Linked DNA regions of Methylobacterium mesophilicum SR1.6/6. The protein of the gene in region 1 interacts with the protein of each later gene in a pairwise test. Links are inferred from orthologs where the notes say so. Each region holds a gene or a part of one and is shown in the gene's direction. Other genes may lie near its edges.

Region 1 (7,055 bases):
GCGGGCGCAATCCGAGATCTGAAGCGACCGTCGGTGCGGGCCCATCCGGGTCCTCGGCGCCGACATTCGCATTCCCGGATGCGGTCTCTGCCTCGGGGCCGAACACGCACAGACACTGGCGCCATGGCATCGAACGAAGCGACCAAGAAGGTGGACCTGGTGCGCGGCGCAGCCCGCGGACCCGCGAATCCGCCGCCGGCCCGGCCGGCGACGCCGACCCGGACGCCGCAGAAGCGGGCCACGCCGGGCGAGTTCTTCGCGCAGGTTCGCGACGAGGCCCGCAAGGTCACGTGGCCGACCCGCCGCGAGACCACCATTACGACGATCATGGTCTTCGTGATGGTCGTGGCCGCGAGCGTGTTCTTCACGGTGGTGGACCAGGCCCTGCGCTTCGTGGTCGGCCTGATCCTGGGCGTCTGAGGGCGGCCCAATCGGACGAGGGAGACCTCGCGGACTTGTCGGAGTTGAACGGAACCGTGTCGAAGCGCTGGTATATCGTCCACGCCTACTCGAACTTCGAGAACAAGGTCGCCCAGTCCATCAAGGACCAGGCGGCCCAGCGCGGGCTGACCGAGCTGTTCGACGAGGTGATGGTCCCGACCGAGAAGGTCGTGGAGGTGCGCCGCGGCCGGAAGGTCGATGCCGAGCGCAAGTTCTTCCCCGGCTACGTGCTGGTGAAGTGCGATCTCACCGACGAGGTCTACCACCTCATCAAGAACACCCCGAAGGTCACGGGCTTCCTCGGGGCCGACAAGTCGAAGCCGGTGCCGATTCCCGACGCCGAGGCCGAGCGGATCAAGGGCCAGGTCGCCGAGGGCGTCGACCGGCCCAAGCCCTCGATCTCCTTCGAGATCGGCGAGACCGTCCGGGTCTCGGACGGTCCGTTCGCCAGCTTCAACGGCACCGTCGAGGAGATCGACGAGGCCCGTTCCCGCCTGAAGGTGGCCGTGTCGATCTTCGGCCGTGCCACACCGGTGGAACTGGAATACGCCCAGGTCGAGAAGGCCTGATCGTAGAGCGAATAGGGAGTAGCGAATAGCGAGTACGGGTACAGGCGCCCCGCCGGGCTGACCGCCCTATTCGCTATTCGCTACTCCCTATTCGCCAAACCCCCGCGGGAGACCCGCCCGGCCTCGCCTCCGGGATCAACGGCTCGCACCGCGACCTGCAACCGTCCGACCCGCCGCGCTTCAGGCCGCACGGGGGCGGATCCTCATTGGGAGCAGTCCCATGGCGAAGAAGATCACGGGCTACGTGAAGCTTCAGGTCCCGGCCGGCGCGGCGAACCCGTCGCCGCCGATCGGTCCCGCGCTCGGTCAGCGCGGCCTCAACATCATGGAATTCTGCAAGGCCTTCAACGCGAAGACCGCGCAGATGGAGAAGGGCACCCCGATCCCGGTGATCATCACCGCGTATCAGGACCGCTCCTTCACCTTCGAGATGAAGCAGCCTCCGGTCACCTTCTTCCTGAAGAAGGCCGTCGGCCTGAAGCTCGGCAAGAAGCCGGCCTCCGGCTCCAAGACACCGGGCAAGGGCCCGACCGTCGGCAAGATCACCGAGGCGCAGCTCCGCGAGATCGCCGAGAAGAAGATGCCTGACCTCAACTGCGACACGGTCGAGTCGGCCGTCGCGATGATCCGTGGCTCCGCGCGGGCCATGGGCCTCGAAGTCGTCGCGTAAGGGAGGGCAGCATGGCTAAGGAAGGCAAGCGCATCCGCGCCGCCCGCGAGGGCATCGAGGTTACCAAGCTTTATCCCCTCGACGAGGCGATCAAGCTGGTGAAGGAGCGGGCGACCGCGAAGTTCGACGAGACCGTCGAGGTCTCGATGAACCTCGGCGTCGATCCCCGTCACGCCGACCAGATGGTCCGCGGCGTCTGCAACCTGCCGAACGGCTCCGGCCGGACGGTGCGGGTCGCGGTCTTCGCCCGCGGCGCCAAGGCGGACGACGCCAAGGCAGCGGGTGCCGACATCGTCGGCGCCGAAGATCTCCTGGAGATCGTGCAGGGCGGCAAGATCGAGTTCGACCGCTGCATTGCGACCCCCGACATGATGCCGCTGGTCGGCCGTCTCGGTAAGGTGCTGGGCCCGCGCGGCCTGATGCCGAACCCGAAGGTCGGTACCGTCACCATGGACGTGAAGGGTGCGGTGGCCGGCGCCAAGGGCGGCTCGGTGGAGTTCCGCGTCGAGAAGGCCGGCATCGTCCATGCCGGCGTCGGCAAGGTCTCGTTCGACGCCGACAAGCTCGTCGAGAACATCAAAGCGTTTGCGGACGCGGTCGCCAAGGCCAAGCCCGCGGGCGCCAAAGGCACCTACGTCCAGCGCATCGCCGTCACCTCGACGATGGGCCCGGGCGTGAAGGTCGAGCCGAGCACGGTTCTGACCGCCTGAGCTAAGGCGAAGCCTCCACGCTGCGGAGCGCCCGGCCGGAAACGGCCGGGCGTTTTGCTTTGCGGGGGCGAGGGTGGAGCGAATTTCCGACGTCGACATGTTGGCGAGCCGGCGGAATGCGACCTGGGACCCAGCACAGAAATCGCCGCGACAGCTTCACCACGCTCCCTCACGCCATTCTTAACCGCCGAGGGGGGCGCCAACGCGCATGGCTGTGCTAAATAGGCCGCCATGCGATGCACCCTGACGGTCACCTCCAAGCGACGCATCCTGTGCGTCTTTCCCGCCTACACACCGTCCTTCGGGACATTCTCACATGCCTACCCGCTGATGGGCGGGGTGAAGGCGTTCATGCCGCCGCAGGGGCTGCTGCTGATCGCGGCCTATATGCCGGAGGCTTGGGAATGCCGGTTCATCGATGAGAATATCCGCCGCGCCGGTCCGGTCGACTTCGCCTGGGCGGACGCGGTGTTCGTCTCCGGCATGCACATCCAGGAGCCGCAGATCCACGACATCCGCGACCGCGCTCGCGCCGCCGGCAAGGTCACGGTGCTGGGCGGTCCCTCGGTCTCGGGCGCACCGGAGAAGTACGGCGATTTCGACTACCTGCACATCGGCGAAATCGGTGACGCCACCGACCAGCTCGTCGCGCGCCTCGATGCCGACCTGACTCCCCCGCCTGCGCAGGTGGTGCTGGAGACGAAGGACCGCCTCGCGCTCGCGGACTTCCCGGCCCCGGCCTACGAGCAAGCACCGCTCAAGCGATACCTGATCGGCTCGCTGCAATTCTCCTCGGGCTGCCCCTATCGCTGCGAGTTCTGCGACATTCCCCAGCTCTACGGCCGCCAGCCGCGTCTGAAGAGCCCCGAGCAGATGTGCGCCGAGCTCGACGCCATCGTCAGCCAGCCGGGCCATCCGGCAGTGGTCTACTTCGTCGACGACAACTTCATCGGCAACCGCAAGGCGACGCGCGAGATGCTGCCGCATCTCGTGGCTTGGCAGAAGAAGAACAACTACCCGCTTCAGTTCGCCTGCGAGGCGACGCTGAACATGGCCAAGCAGCCCGAGATCCTCGAGCTGATGCGGCAGGCGAACTTCATGACGGTGTTTGTCGGAATCGAGACCCCGGAGGCGGACGCCCTCAAGGGTATCGACAAGACCCACAACGCCGCCGTGCCGATGTACGAGGCGATCGAGACCCTCAATTCCTACGGGCTGGAGGTCACCTCAGGCATCATCCTGGGTCTCGATTCCGACACCGACAAGTCCGAGCAGAACCTGATCGATTTCATCGATCGCTCGGCGATCCCCGTGCTGACGATCAACCTGCTGCAGGCTCTGCCCAAGACCCCGCTCTGGGACCGGCTGGAGCGCGAGGGGCGTCTCGTCCACGACGCGGCGCTGGAATCGAACGTGCTGTTCAAGCGCCCTCACGATCTGGTGGTGGGAAGCTGGCGCCGCGCCATCACGCACGCCTACGAGCCCGAGAAAATCTTCGAGCGCTTCAAGCACCAGTGCGCGGTGACCTACCCGAATCGCATCACCACGCCGACCGCCGGCAAGCTCACCTTCACCAACCTGCGCCGGGGCCTGATCCTCGGCTTCAACATCATCACCCGGGTCGGGATCTTTTCCGACTACCGCAAGCCGTTCTGGAGCGCGGCCGGCTACGCGCTGAAGCGCGGGCAGATCGAGGCGGTGTTCAACATGGGCTTCGTGGCCCACCACCTGATCCGCTTCACCCGGGAAGCCCTGCGCGGCGAGCACAACGCCTCCTTCTACGCCGCCAAGGCTGCGGAGGCGAAAGCCGCCCGCGACCGGAGTTGGTGGGAGGCGGCACGGCGGAAGCTGGTGCCGGAGCGGGAGGCGGCGTAGCTCTGGATCCGGACCGCGCGGAGCGATGCCGTCAGGGCAAGGCTCCCGCGCAAGTCCTTGCCTGCGGCGGAAAAGTCGCGCTTCGGCCCTTGGCAGGCGGCTTGCTAGGCTCTATACACCGCGCCTCACGCATTTCATCCTCACGGAAGGAGACGGCCGATCGGCCGGTTTCCGCTCGAAATGTCGCCCGGGCAACCGGGTGGCACTGGCCGGAAGGATCCTAGGGGCGACGAGCCCCGCGGAGCCTTGTCCGGCCATGTCCTGTCCGAGACTGCAGGTGCCGGTTCGCCGGCTTAATCCGCCAGCCTGCACAGACGGGGAAGACCGAATTCGAAAACGCTCCGCCTCGGCTCGCGCCGCGGAGGGGTTGTCGGTTTGAACCAACTCGCCCGAGGCGGCCTCCAGGGGCACGCGCGGGGACAGGGCCGCGAAGCGTCGTTCGGACGTTCCCGGTCTTACGGCCGAGATCACGTCCGGGCGGCATGTGCAACCGGCGGACCCGAGACCGGGTTTCGCCAACCGGAGAGAGCCCAGTGGACCGGACAGCTAAAGCTGATCTCGTCTCGACGCTCAACGGCGTGTTCAATCAGAGCGCCGTCGTCGTCGTGGCCCACTACAAGGGCCTCACGGTCGCCGACATGCAGAAGCTGCGCTCGCAGATGAAGCAGGCCGGCGCCACCGTGAAGGTCGCCAAGAACAGCCTCGCCGGCATCGCACTCGATGGCACGGACGTCGCCTCCATCAAGCCGCTCCTGAAGGGCCCGACCCTGCTCGCCTATTCCGGCGATCCGGTCGCAGCCGCGAAGGTCGCGGTCGATTTCGCCAAGGCCAACGACAAGCTCGTGATCCTCGGCGGCGCGATGGGGAAGACCGCCCTGAACCCGGACGGCGTGAAGGCGCTCGCCTCGCTCCCGTCCCTCGACGAACTGCGCGCCAAGCTCGTGGGCCTCATCCAGGCTCCCGCGACGAAGGTGGCCCAGGTCGTCAACGCGCCGGCGGCCAAGCTCGCCCGCGTGTTCGGGGCCTATGCCAAGAAGGACGAGGCCGCCTGAGGCCCTTCAAAATCCATCCGTTCGAACCGATATTGAGAGGAATTCACCATGGCTGATCTCGCCAAGCTCGTCGACGACCTGTCCTCGCTGACCGTGCTCGAGGCCGCTGACCTGGCCAAGATGCTCGAGGAGAAGTGGGGCGTCTCGGCGGCTGCCGCCGTCGCCGTCGCCGCCGGTCCGGCTGCCGGTGGTGGCGCTGCCGCTGCCGCCGAGGAGCAGACCGAGTTCACGGTTGTCCTGGCTTCAGCCGGCGACAAGAAGATCGAGGTTATCAAGGAGGTCCGCGCGATCACCGGCCTCGGCCTCAAGGAGGCCAAGGACCTCGTGGAGGGCGCGCCGAAGCCGATCAAGGAAGGCGTTGCCAAGGACGAGGCCGAGAAGCTCAAGGGCCAGCTCGAGAAGGCCGGCGCCAAGGTCGAGCTCAAGTAAGTCGACGATGGGCCGGCACCGGCCCATCACCCCACGGAGGCTCCCGGCGAGCCTGTCGTGACTGGAGCCCGCGGGTGCAGCGCCCGCGGGCTTTAGGCCGCTTCGGCGGATGGTCCTGAAAAGGGCCGACAAGAGATTCGGTTCGGTGGCGCGGCCCGGCGGGGCGCGCGTCACGGCCCGGTGCGGGAGGTCCCTTTCGGGAACGCTTCCCCGGGCGCGAGGCACGCGGGTAGGAGCGAGGTCACATGGCCAACACGCTGGTCGGTCGCAAGCGCATTCGGAAGTTCTTCGGCAAGATCAAGGAAGTTGCCGAGATGCCGAACCTCATCGAGGTTCAGAAGGCGTCCTACGACCAGTTCCTGATGGTCGACGAGCCCGAGGGCGGGCGCGCCGACGAGGGGCTGCAGAGCGTGTTCAAGTCGGTGTTCCCGATCTCCGACTTCGCCTCCACGGCGCTGCTCGAGTTCGTACGCTACACCTTCGAGGCCCCGAAGTACGACGTCGACGAGTGCCGCCAGCGCGGCATCACCTTCGCGGCCCCGCTGAAGGTCACCCTGCGCCTCATCGTGTTCGACGTCGATCCCGACACCCAGGCCAAGTCGGTCAAGGACATCAAGGAGCAGGACGTCTACATGGGCGACATGCCCCTGATGACGGAGAACGGCACCTTCATCGTCAACGGCACCGAGCGCGTCATCGTCTCGCAGATGCACCGCTCGCCGGGCGTGTTCTTCGACCACGACAAGGGCAAGACCCATTCGTCGGGCAAGCTCCTGTTCGCCGCCCGCATCATCCCGTACCGGGGCTCCTGGCTCGACGTCGAGTTCGACGCCAAGGACATCGTGCACGTCCGCATCGACCGGAAGCGCAAGCTGCCGGCGACGTCGCTGCTCTATGCCCTGGGGCTCGACGGTGAGGAAATCCTGTCGACCTTCTACAACAAGGTCGTCTACGACCGCGACGGTGCCGACTGGCGCGTGCCCTTCGACGCCGAGCGCATGAAGGGCATGAAGGCCACGGTCGACCTAATCGACGCCGATTCCGGCGAGGTCGTCTTGGAGGCCGGCAAGAAGCTCAACGCCCGCAACGCCCGCCAGATCACCGAGAAGGGCACCAAGTTCCTCAAGGCGACCGACGAGGATCTCGTCGGCCAGTACATCGCCGAGGATCTGGTCAACACCCAGACCGGCGAGATCTGGGCCGAGGCCGGCGAGGAGATCACCGAGAAGCTCCTGAAGAGCCTGGAGGATGTCGGCACCGCCGAGCTGCCGGTGCTCGACATCGACCACGTCAATGTCGGTCCCTACAT
Region 2 (5,188 bases), 330 kb from region 1 along the record:
ACCCCGCGTCGCCAACGCCGCCTAGCATTAGAACAAAACATGAACATAATGAGCCATGCACAGAGGAGGCACGGCGATGATGAAACGGATGATCCTGACCGGGATGGCCGAGTTCATGGCGTTCGGAATGCTGTTTGCCGCGGTGGGCGCCTGGGCGGTAGCCTTGGCACCGGTTCGTTAGCCGGTTTTGACGGAAGCCCCTCCGGTTCCGGCCCGATGGGACTTATGCACAGGCGATCGGCCATTCGGCGCCGATTGTCCACAGGGACAGCCCGAACTGGTGCCCCCGGAGCACGGCCGGTGGATATCGTCCCGGAAGGCCCCGCCGCACGTCGACTTGAGCCGGCCGAGCGGGGATGCTGCACGACCCCTGAACAAGGTCGGCCATGCCACGCCAGCTCAAGGAGGTCGGATTCGTCCACCTCCATGTCCACTCGTCCTATTCCCTGCTCGAAGGTGCGCTGAAGGTCGGCTCCCTGATCAAGGCCGCGGTCGCCGACCGGCAGCCGGCGCTCGCGCTCACCGACACCAACAACCTGTTCGGCGCCCTGGAATTCTCCGAGAAGGCGGCGGGCGAAGGCGTGCAGCCGATCGCCGGCGTGCAACTCTCGGTGGCGTTCGAGGCCGCCGATCCGCACCAGCGGCAGGCACCGACCAGCCACGGCATCGTCCTGCTCGCCCAGGACGATGCCGGCTACGCCAACCTGCTGCGGCTGGCGAGCCGGGCCTATTTCGACACCGCCCTCGGCGAGGCTCCGCGCCTCGACGCCGCGGCGCTCGCCGGATGCTCGGACGGGCTGATCGCGCTCACGGGCGGCCTGGCCGGCCCCCTCGATGCTGCGTTCCGGGCCGGCCGGCCCGAGCTGGCCCTCGCCCGCCTGAAGCGCCTCAAGGAGGCCTTCGGCGAGGACCGGCTCTACGTCGAGCTGCAGCGCCACGGCCTGCCCGAGGAGGGGCGGATCGAGACCGCGCTCCTCGACCTCGCCGGCCGGCACGGCCTCGGGATCGTGGCGACGAACGAGCCCTTCTTCGCCAAGCCGGACGATTACGACGCCCACGACGCGCTGCTCGCCATCGCGGAGGGCCGACTCGTCTCGGACGAGCGCCGCCGCCGGCTCACGGCGAGCCATGCCTTCAAGACCCGGGCCGAGATGGCCGAGCTGTTCCGCGACCTGCCGGACGCGCTCCAGGCCACCGTCGAGATCGCCATGCGCTGCGCCGTGCGGGCGCGGACCCGCAAGCCGATCCTGCCGAATTTCGGCGCCGTGGCGGCGGGCGAGACGCCGCCCATGGCGGACGCGCTGGCGGAGGCGTCGGAGGCCGGTGCGCAGGCGGTCTCGGCCGACGAGCCGACCGAGCTGCGTCGCCAGGCCGAGGCCGGGCTGGAGCTGCGCCTGAAGCAGCACGGCACGGCGCCGGGCTTCTCGGAAGACGACTACCGCAAGCGCCTCGCCTTCGAACTCGACGTCATCGTGTCGATGAAGTTCCCGGGCTACTTCCTGATCGTCTCGGACTTCATCAAGTGGGCCAAGGACCACGACATCCCGGTGGGTCCGGGCCGCGGCTCGGGCGCGGGCTCGCTGGTGGCGTGGTCGCTGCTGATCACCGACCTCGACCCGCTGCGCTTCGGCCTGCTGTTCGAGCGCTTCCTCAACCCCGAGCGCGTCTCGATGCCGGATTTCGACATCGACTTCTGCGTCGAGGGCCGCGAGCGGGTGATCCGCTACGTGCAGCAGCGCTACGGCGAGGGGCAGGTCGGGCAGATCATCACCTTCGGCACGCTGCTCGCCCGCGGCGTGCTGCGCGACGTCGGCCGCGTGCTGGAGATGCCCTACGGGCAGGTCGACAAGCTGACCAAGCTCGTCCCGCAGAACCCCGCCAACCCCGTGACGCTCGCCCAGGCGATCGAGGGCGAGCCGAAGCTCCAGCAGGCCATGGAGGAGGAGCCGATCGTCGGCCGGCTCATTGACATCTCCAAGAAGCTGGAGGGCCTGCACCGCCACGCCTCGACCCACGCGGCCGGCGTGGTGATCGGCGACCGGCCGCTCGAGGAGCTGGTCCCGCTCTACCGGGACCCGAAGACCGGCATGCGGGTGACCCAGTTCAACATGAAGTGGGTCGAGCAGGCGGGCCTGGTGAAGTTCGACTTCCTGGGCCTCAAGACCCTGACGATGCTCCGGTGCTGCACGGACCTGCTGAAGCAGCGCGGCATCGAGATCGACCTCGCCTCCCTGCCCCTCGACGACGCGAAGACCTACGGGCCGATGGGCCGGGGCGAGACGGTCGGCGTGTTCCAGGTGGAATCGGCCGGCATGCGCAAGGCGCTCTGCGAGATGCAGGCCGACCGGCTGGAGGACATCATCGCCCTGGTGGCGCTCTACCGGCCGGGCCCGATGGCCAACATCCCGGTCTATTGCGAGCGCAAGCTCGGCCGCGACGCCGGCAACGAGGCGTCTTGGTATCCGGATCCGAAGCTGGAGCCGATGCTGAAGGAGACCTTCGGCATCATCGTCTACCAGGAACAGGTGATGGAGATCGCGAAGGTCCTAGCGGGCTACTCGCTGGGCGAGGCCGATATGCTCCGGCGCGCCATGGGCAAGAAGATCCGCGCCGAGATGGACGCGCAGCGCGACCGGTTCCTCAAGGGCTGCACCGAGCGCGGGCTGACCAAGGCCAAGGCCAACGAGATCTTCGACCTGCTCGCCAAGTTCGCCGATTACGGCTTCAACAAGAGCCACGCGGCGGCCTACGCGCTGCTCACCTACCAGACCGCCTACCTGAAGGCGAACTACCCGGTCGAGTTCCTGGCGGCCGCCATGACCCTCGACATCGACAACACCGACAAGCTCGCCGAATTCCGCCAGGACGCGCAGCGCCTGAAGATCGTGGTCGAGCCGCCCTCGATCAACACCTCGGGCGAAGTGTTCGCGGTGCGCGACGGCAAGATCTTCTACGCGCTCGCGGCCATCAAGGGCGTCGGCCGCGAGGCCGTGCGCGCGCTGGTGGAGGCCCGCGGCGACCGGCCGTTCAAGGATCTCGCCTGCCTCGCCCGCCGGCTGAACCCGCGGCTGATCAACAAGCGCACCCTGGAGAGCCTCGTCCAGGCCGGGGCGCTGGACTGCATCGAGCCGGACCGGGCGCGCGCCTTCGCGGCGGTGGAGCCGATGATGAAGCTCGCCGCCAGCGCGGCGGAGGCGGAATCGGCCGGCGTCACCGACATGTTCGGGGGCGTGGTGGCGGACGACGTCTCGCTCCGGATCCCGCCCCACGAGGTCTGGCCGATGGCCGACACGCTCAAGCGTGAATACGCGGCGATCGGCTTCTTCATCTCGGGCCATCCGCTCGACGAGTACGGCGACCTGCTCGACAAGCTGCGGGTGCAGAATTGGACGGATTTCTGCCGCGCGGTCCGGGCCGGGACCTCGAGCGTCGGCCGGGTGGCGGCCTCGGTGCTCGACCGGGCGGAGCGGCGGACCAAGACCGGCAACAAGATGGGCATCGTCACCCTCTCGGACCGGACCGCGCATTTCGAGGCGATCATCTTCTCCGAGGGTCTGGGCCAGTACCGCGACATCCTGGAGCCGGGCCGCCCGCTGGTGCTCCAGCTCCAGGCGAACCTGGAGGGCGAGGACGTGCGCGCCCGCATCCTGACGGCGGAGCCCCTCGACCAGGCGGTGGCCCGCCACCAGAAGGGCATCCGCATCCATCTGAGCGATCCGCGCGGGGTCGCGCCGGTGCAGCAGCGGCTGTCGATGCGGGGTGAGAGCGAGGTCTCGCTGATCCTCAAGCTCGACGGCGGCGAGCGCGAGGTGGAGATCCGGCTGCCCGGAAAATTCCAGGCGAGCCCGGCGCTCGCCGGACAGCTCCGGACCGTGCCGGGGGTGGTGCAGGTGGAGGTGAGCTAGCGGACCGCTGCTGAGGCCGCGCCCTCCTCGCGTGCGGAGCGAAGCCGCACGGAGCAGGGTTCGCTCAGAACGGCGCCGCGAGACATCCGCCGAGCGCGCCCTTCAGCGCCGCGGAATCGCCCTCGGACGGGGTGAAGGTCGCCGTCAGGGCCGGGTCGCCGGCGCGCGGGCTCGCCTGCGTCCAGGTCAGCTTGGTCCCGGGCTCGGTGAGCGCCAGCGCGACCCCGCGCAGGGGATCCTCGCCGCGGCGGGCCCCCGTCACCGTCAGGGTGAAGCCCGCATCGGGTCCGGTCGCCGCGCCCCGGACGGGCATGCGCACGGAGCGCACGCTTCCGGCGCTCGAGACCAGGATCCCGGTGAGCGGCGTCTCGCCGCCGGAGCCTTCGAGCCCGGTGACGTCGAAGCGCGGCGCCAGCTCGGCGAAGCGCGGCACGACCAGGGCCGCCGACAGGCCGGTCCCGGCCGGGTCGCAGGCGACGCGCAGGGTCGCCGGGCGCCGGTCCGTGCCGAGCGCCGCCGTTCCGGAGAGGTCGGCGGTGCCGCCGGGAGCCCGGGCGGCGCCGGCCAGCAGCGGCGTTTGTCCGGTGAGGATGTCGGACAGCCTTTCGCCGCGGCTGAGCGGCCCCGCCAGGAGGGCCGCGGCGGCGATGATCACGACCGCCAGGGCCACGCCGATCCGAAGCCGCATTCCATCCTCCACCTGGGGACATACCGGGCCGGCGGCATAGACGATCGCGGCCGGGCCGCAACCCTCCGTTCACCATGAACGCGGGAACTGCGCCGCGATAGCGCCTGCGTGCATTGCAGCAACTCCGTAAAAACCGATCGGTCCTATGCACGCTCGCTCAAGCCTGAGCGTCGCCATGCGCACGAAGATCCTGCTCGCCCTTACCCTGATGGTCTATCTCATGACCGGCCGCGCACCCGGCATCCGGGAGCCGCGCAACCCGGATGCGGAGCATGCGGGCGGGCGCGTCGCCGTCGTGATGAAGCGCGCCTGGGCCTGAGGCTCACGCCGCCGGCGCGCCGGTCCTGAGCCGCTCGGCCACCAGGGCCTGGAGGTTCCAGAGGTGCCGGTCGCGGATGCCGAGGCGCTCGCAGGCCTCCACGGTCCGGAACAGGTACTCGGCGCTCGGTCCCTTGTGCCCGCAGGCGGCGGCGATCTTGTCGGCGATCTCGCCATCGGAGAGGCGCCCGGCGTAGCGGTCGCTGGCGCGGTTGGCCAGGAAGGTCAGGGCCGGGACGGTCCCGGCCTCGGTGGCGACCGGCAGCCAGCGGGCGAC
Region 3 (4,011 bases), 320 kb from region 1 along the record:
CTCGGGCCGCCGGAGGAGCGGGCGCGATTCGTTGCGCTCGGCCGCGAGGCCGGGTAATGTTCGTGTTCTGTTCCAAACCCGTCCGGGCTTGAGCGCCGCTCGACCCGGAACGAACAAACCCGTCCTTCCGGGGCCGCGGAGCGGAGCCCGGAATCCAGAATCGCGCTGCCGGCAGGACGGGTCCGTCTCCCCCGGCCTGTCGGGCGGATCTGGATTCCGGGCTCGCCTTCGGCGCCCCGGAAGGACGGATTGCTGCACGCGGCGGCGCTGCCTTCCGGCGGCCCCGCCCTGAGACAGGAGCCGTCATGGGCCAGCCCTTCGAGCCGCCGTCCGGCGACGGGATCGAGAGCGTCGAGCTGAAATCCGCGCTGGAGGAGCGCTACCTCGCCTACGCGCTCTCCACGATCATGCACCGGGCCCTGCCGGATGCCCGCGACGGGCTGAAGCCCGTGCACCGGCGCATCCTGTACGGGATGCGGCTGCTCCGGCTCGACCCGACCACCGCGCACAAGAAGTGCGCCAAGATCGTCGGCGACGTGATGGGCGACTTCCACCCCCACGGCGACCAGGCGATCTACGACGCGCTGGTGCGGCTCTCGCAGGACTTCGCCCAGCGCTACCCGCTGGTCGACGGCCAGGGCAATTTCGGCAACATCGACGGCGACGGGCCTGCCGCCTACCGCTACACCGAGGCGCGGCTCACCGAGGTCGCGCGCCTGCTCCTCGACGGGATCGACGAGGACACGGTCGACTTCCGCCCGTCCTACAACGGCGAGAAGGAGGAGCCGGTGGTGCTGCCGGCGGCCTTCCCGAACCTGCTCGCCAACGGCAGCCAGGGCATCGCGGTCGGCATGGCGACCTCGATCCCGCCGCACAACGCCGCCGAGCTGTGCGACGCCGCGCTCTACCTGATCAACCACCCCGAGGCGACCTCGGGGCAGCTCGCCAGGTTCGTCCAGGGGCCGGATTTCCCCACCGGCGGCATCCTGGTCGATTCGGCCGAAGCGATCGCCGAGGCCTACCGGACCGGCCGCGGCGCGTTCCGGGTCCGCGCCCGCTGGGCCAAGGAGGATCTCGGCCGCGGCACCTGGAACATCGTCGTCACCGAGATCCCCTACGGCATCCCGAAGGGCCGGCTGATCGAGAAGATGGCCGAGCTGCTTCAGGAGAAGAAGCTGCCGCTCCTCGCCGACGTGCGCGACGAATCGGCCGAGGACGTGCGCGTCGTGCTGGAGCCGCGCTCGCGCACGGTGGATCCGGTGATCCTGATGGAATCGCTGTTCCGGCTGACCGAGCTGGAGGCGCGGATCCCGCTCAACCTCAACGTCCTGGTCGGCGGCCTCGTGCCGAAGGTGATCGGGCTCGCCGAGTGCCTGCGCGAGTGGGTCGACCACCGCCGCGTGGTGCTGCAGCGCCGCTCGCGCTACCGCCTCGGCCAGATCGACCGCCGCCTGGAGATCCTGGGCGGCCTGCTCATCGTCTATCTCGACCTCGACGAGGTGATCCGCATCATCCGCGAGGAGGACGAGCCGAAGGCCGCCCTCATGGCCCGGTTCGAACTCACCGAGCTCCAGGCCAACGCGATCCTCGACACCCGGCTGCGCTCCCTGCGCAAGCTGGAGGAGATAGAGCTGAAGCGCGAGTTCGAGGCGCTCACCGCCGAGAAGGCCGAGATCGACGCGCTGCTCGCCTCCGAGCCGGCGCAGTGGAAGGCGATCCAGGCGCAGATCCGCGCCGTGAAGAAGACCTTCGGGCCCGAGACGAAGCTGGGCCGGCGCCGCACGACGCTGGCGAGCCCGCCGGATGTCGGCGGCATCGACTTCACGGCGGCCCTGGTCGAGCGCGAGCCGATCACCGTGATCGTCTCCACCAAGGGCTGGATCCGGGCGCTGAAAGGTCACGTCGCGGACCTCTCGGGCGTGGCGTTCAAGGGCGACGACACCCTGAAGATCGCCTTCCCGACCGAGACCACGCAGAAGATCCTGCTGCTCGCCACCAACGGCAAGGTCTTCACGCTGGAGGCCTCGAAGCTGCCGGGCGGCCGCGGCTTCGGCGACCCGGTGCGCCTGATGGCCGACCTCGACGACGGCACCGAGATCGTGGCGGCTCTGCCCTACCGGCCGGAGACCAAGCTGCTGATCGCGGGCTCGGACGGGCGCGGCTTCGTGGCGCCCGCCGACGCGCTGGTGGCCAACACCCGCAAGGGCAAGAGCGTGCTCGGCCTCGACGGCGACGCCACCGCGGCCGTGCTGGTGCCGGCCGACGGCGACCACGTCGCGGTGGTGAACACCGAGAAGCTGCTCTTGATCTTCCCGATCTCCGAGGTGGCCGAACTCGCCCGCGGCAAGGGCGTGCGCCTGCAGCGCTGCCGCAGCGGCAGGCTCCTCGACGCGCACGTGTTCAAGCTGGCCGACGGCCTGCCCTGGCAGGACGGCTCGACTGAGGGCCGGCTCGCCAACGTGTCGGTGCTGGAGAAGTGGCTCGGCCACCGCGCCGAGGTCGGGCTGATGATGGCGCGCAGCTTCCCGAAGTTCGAGCGGTTCGGGCGGTGAGAGCAGAACGGCCCCCAACCCGCCCCCTTCATCCTGAGGTGCCGGAGCGCAGCGGAGGCCTCGAAGGAGGGCTCCACAGAAGGCGCGCGATTCCTGGAGCCCTGCTTCGCTGCGCCCGCAAGGACGATCCGCTGACGTCATGGACGGCGATCACCGCCCCTTCACGGCCGCCTCATCCGCAGCCCAGAGGTGCTGCGCCGCGTAAGATCGATACGGCCGCCACGCCTCGGCCCGCGCCAGGAGCGCCGCCGGACTCGGACGCCCGGTGCCGGTCTCCAGCGCCCGCAATAGCCCGACATCGCCCACCGGCAGGGCGTCCGGCAGCTTGAGCGCCCGCATGGCGATGTACTGCGCCGTCCACGGCCCGATTCCGCGGATCGCCGTGAAGCGCAGAACCGCTGCCTCCAGGGATTCGGCCGGGGCGAACAGATCCGGGTCGGCGAGCGCGGCCGTCGCCAGCGCCCGGATCGCCGCGCCGCGGGCGCGGGGCATGTTCAGCGCCAGAGCGACATCCGCCTCGACCAGATCCGCCGGCGTGGGGAAGACGTGGGCTAGCCCGCCCATCGGCTTCGCCAGCGGCGTCCCGAACGCCGCCACGAGCTTCCCGGCGAGCCCGATCGCGGCCGCCACCGAGACCTGCTGGCCGAGGATCGCCCGGCACCCGGTCTCGAACGGGTCCCACGCCCCCGGCAGCCGCAAGCCCGGCCGCGCCGCCACGAGCGGGGCCATGACAGGATCCCGGGCGAGGCAAGCCGCGATGGCGGCCGGGTCGGCGTCGCAGTCGAACAGGCGGCGCAGGCGCGCGGCAACGGCCGGACCCTCACCCGAGTCGATGCCGTGGAGCCCGACATGCAGGCTTTCGTCCCCGGGCTGCACCGTCAGGATGCCGTGGCGCCCTGCCAGGCTCACTGTGCGCGCATAGGCCAAGCCGCCGGTCTCGACCGCCTCGACGCCGGGGATCGCCCGCTTGGCCAGGAAGGCGCGGATCGCAGCCCAATCGTAGGGCGGGTGGTAGGGCAGGCGGAGCGCGACCGCCTCCGCAAACGCGAAGGGCGGCCTCTCGGCCGCCCCGCTGAACTTGATCCGGGACAGGGGCCGCCTCAGCCGCGCGCGTCCACCGGCACGTAGTCGCGCTGGGCCGGGCCGACGTAGAGCTGGCGCGGGCGGCCGATCTTCTGCGACGGGTCCTCGATCATCTCGGCCCACTGGGCGATCCAGCCCACCGTGCGCGCCACCGCGAACAGCACCGTGAACATGTCGGTGGGGAAGCCCATCGCCTTGAGGGTGATGCCCGAGTAGAAATCGATGTTCGGGTAGAGCTTCTTCTCGATGAAGTACTCGTCCTTGAGGGCGATCTGCTCCAGCTCCATGGCGACGTGGAGCAGCGGATCGTCGGTCTTGCCGAGCTCCTTGAGCACCTGATGGGTGGTGCTCTGCATGATCCGGGCGCGGGGGTCGT

Evidence for each region. Proteins that work in one complex are often made in the same cells at the same time.
Region 2: the proteins of rplL (region 1) and dnaE interact in binary tests that used the Escherichia coli proteins (3 or more experiments, as listed by UniProt). The link is inferred for Methylobacterium mesophilicum SR1.6/6 from one-to-one orthologs.
Region 3: the proteins of rplL (region 1) and parC interact in binary tests that used the Escherichia coli proteins (3 or more experiments, as listed by UniProt). The link is inferred for Methylobacterium mesophilicum SR1.6/6 from one-to-one orthologs.

What each region holds. Positions count from the first base shown.
Region 1 is NZ_CP043538.1:5,344,069-5,351,123, forward strand. What follows is about bases 4,230-7,055. They hold rplL (50S ribosomal protein L7/L12), read left to right. Parts: upstream 4,230-5,365; coding sequence 5,366-5,746; downstream 5,747-7,055. Other genes in these bases: MMSR116_RS25295 (B12-binding domain-containing radical SAM protein), read left to right, coding at 4,230-4,265; rplJ (50S ribosomal protein L10), read left to right, coding at 4,799-5,317; rpoB (DNA-directed RNA polymerase subunit beta), read left to right, coding at 5,992-7,055. Outside these bases: preprotein translocase subunit SecE, read left to right, coding at 124-420; transcription termination/antitermination protein NusG, read left to right, coding at 477-1,010; rplK (50S ribosomal protein L11), read left to right, coding at 1,231-1,680; rplA (50S ribosomal protein L1), read left to right, coding at 1,692-2,390; more of MMSR116_RS25295, read left to right, coding at 2,622-4,229. UniProt on the Escherichia coli protein: The binding site for several of the GTPase factors involved in protein synthesis (IF-2, EF-Tu, EF-G and RF3). Is thus essential for accurate translation.
Region 2 is NZ_CP043538.1:5,018,301-5,023,488, forward strand. Bases 1-4,105 are described here. They hold dnaE (DNA polymerase III subunit alpha), read left to right. Parts: upstream 1-386; coding sequence 387-3,905; downstream 3,906-4,105. Other genes in these bases: MMSR116_RS23780 (hypothetical protein), read right to left, coding at 3,970-4,105. In the rest of the region: more of MMSR116_RS23780, read right to left, coding at 4,106-4,593; MMSR116_RS31465 (hypothetical protein), read left to right, coding at 4,769-4,912; MMSR116_RS23785 (gamma-glutamylcyclotransferase), read right to left, coding at 4,916-5,188. UniProt on the Escherichia coli protein: DNA polymerase III is a complex, multichain enzyme responsible for most of the replicative synthesis in bacteria. This DNA polymerase also exhibits 3' to 5' exonuclease activity. The alpha chain is the DNA polymerase catalytic subunit.
Region 3 is NZ_CP043538.1:5,025,214-5,029,224, forward strand. Bases 1-2,928 are described here. They hold parC (DNA topoisomerase IV subunit A), read left to right. Parts: upstream 1-305; coding sequence 306-2,552; downstream 2,553-2,928. Other genes in these bases: recO (DNA repair protein RecO), read left to right, coding at 1-57; MMSR116_RS23805 (DNA-3-methyladenine glycosylase family protein), read right to left, coding at 2,703-2,928. In the rest of the region: more of MMSR116_RS23805, read right to left, coding at 2,929-3,572; gltA (citrate synthase), read right to left, coding at 3,653-4,011. UniProt on the Escherichia coli protein: Topoisomerase IV is essential for chromosome segregation; it is the principal protein responsible for decatenating newly replicated chromosomes. It relaxes supercoiled DNA.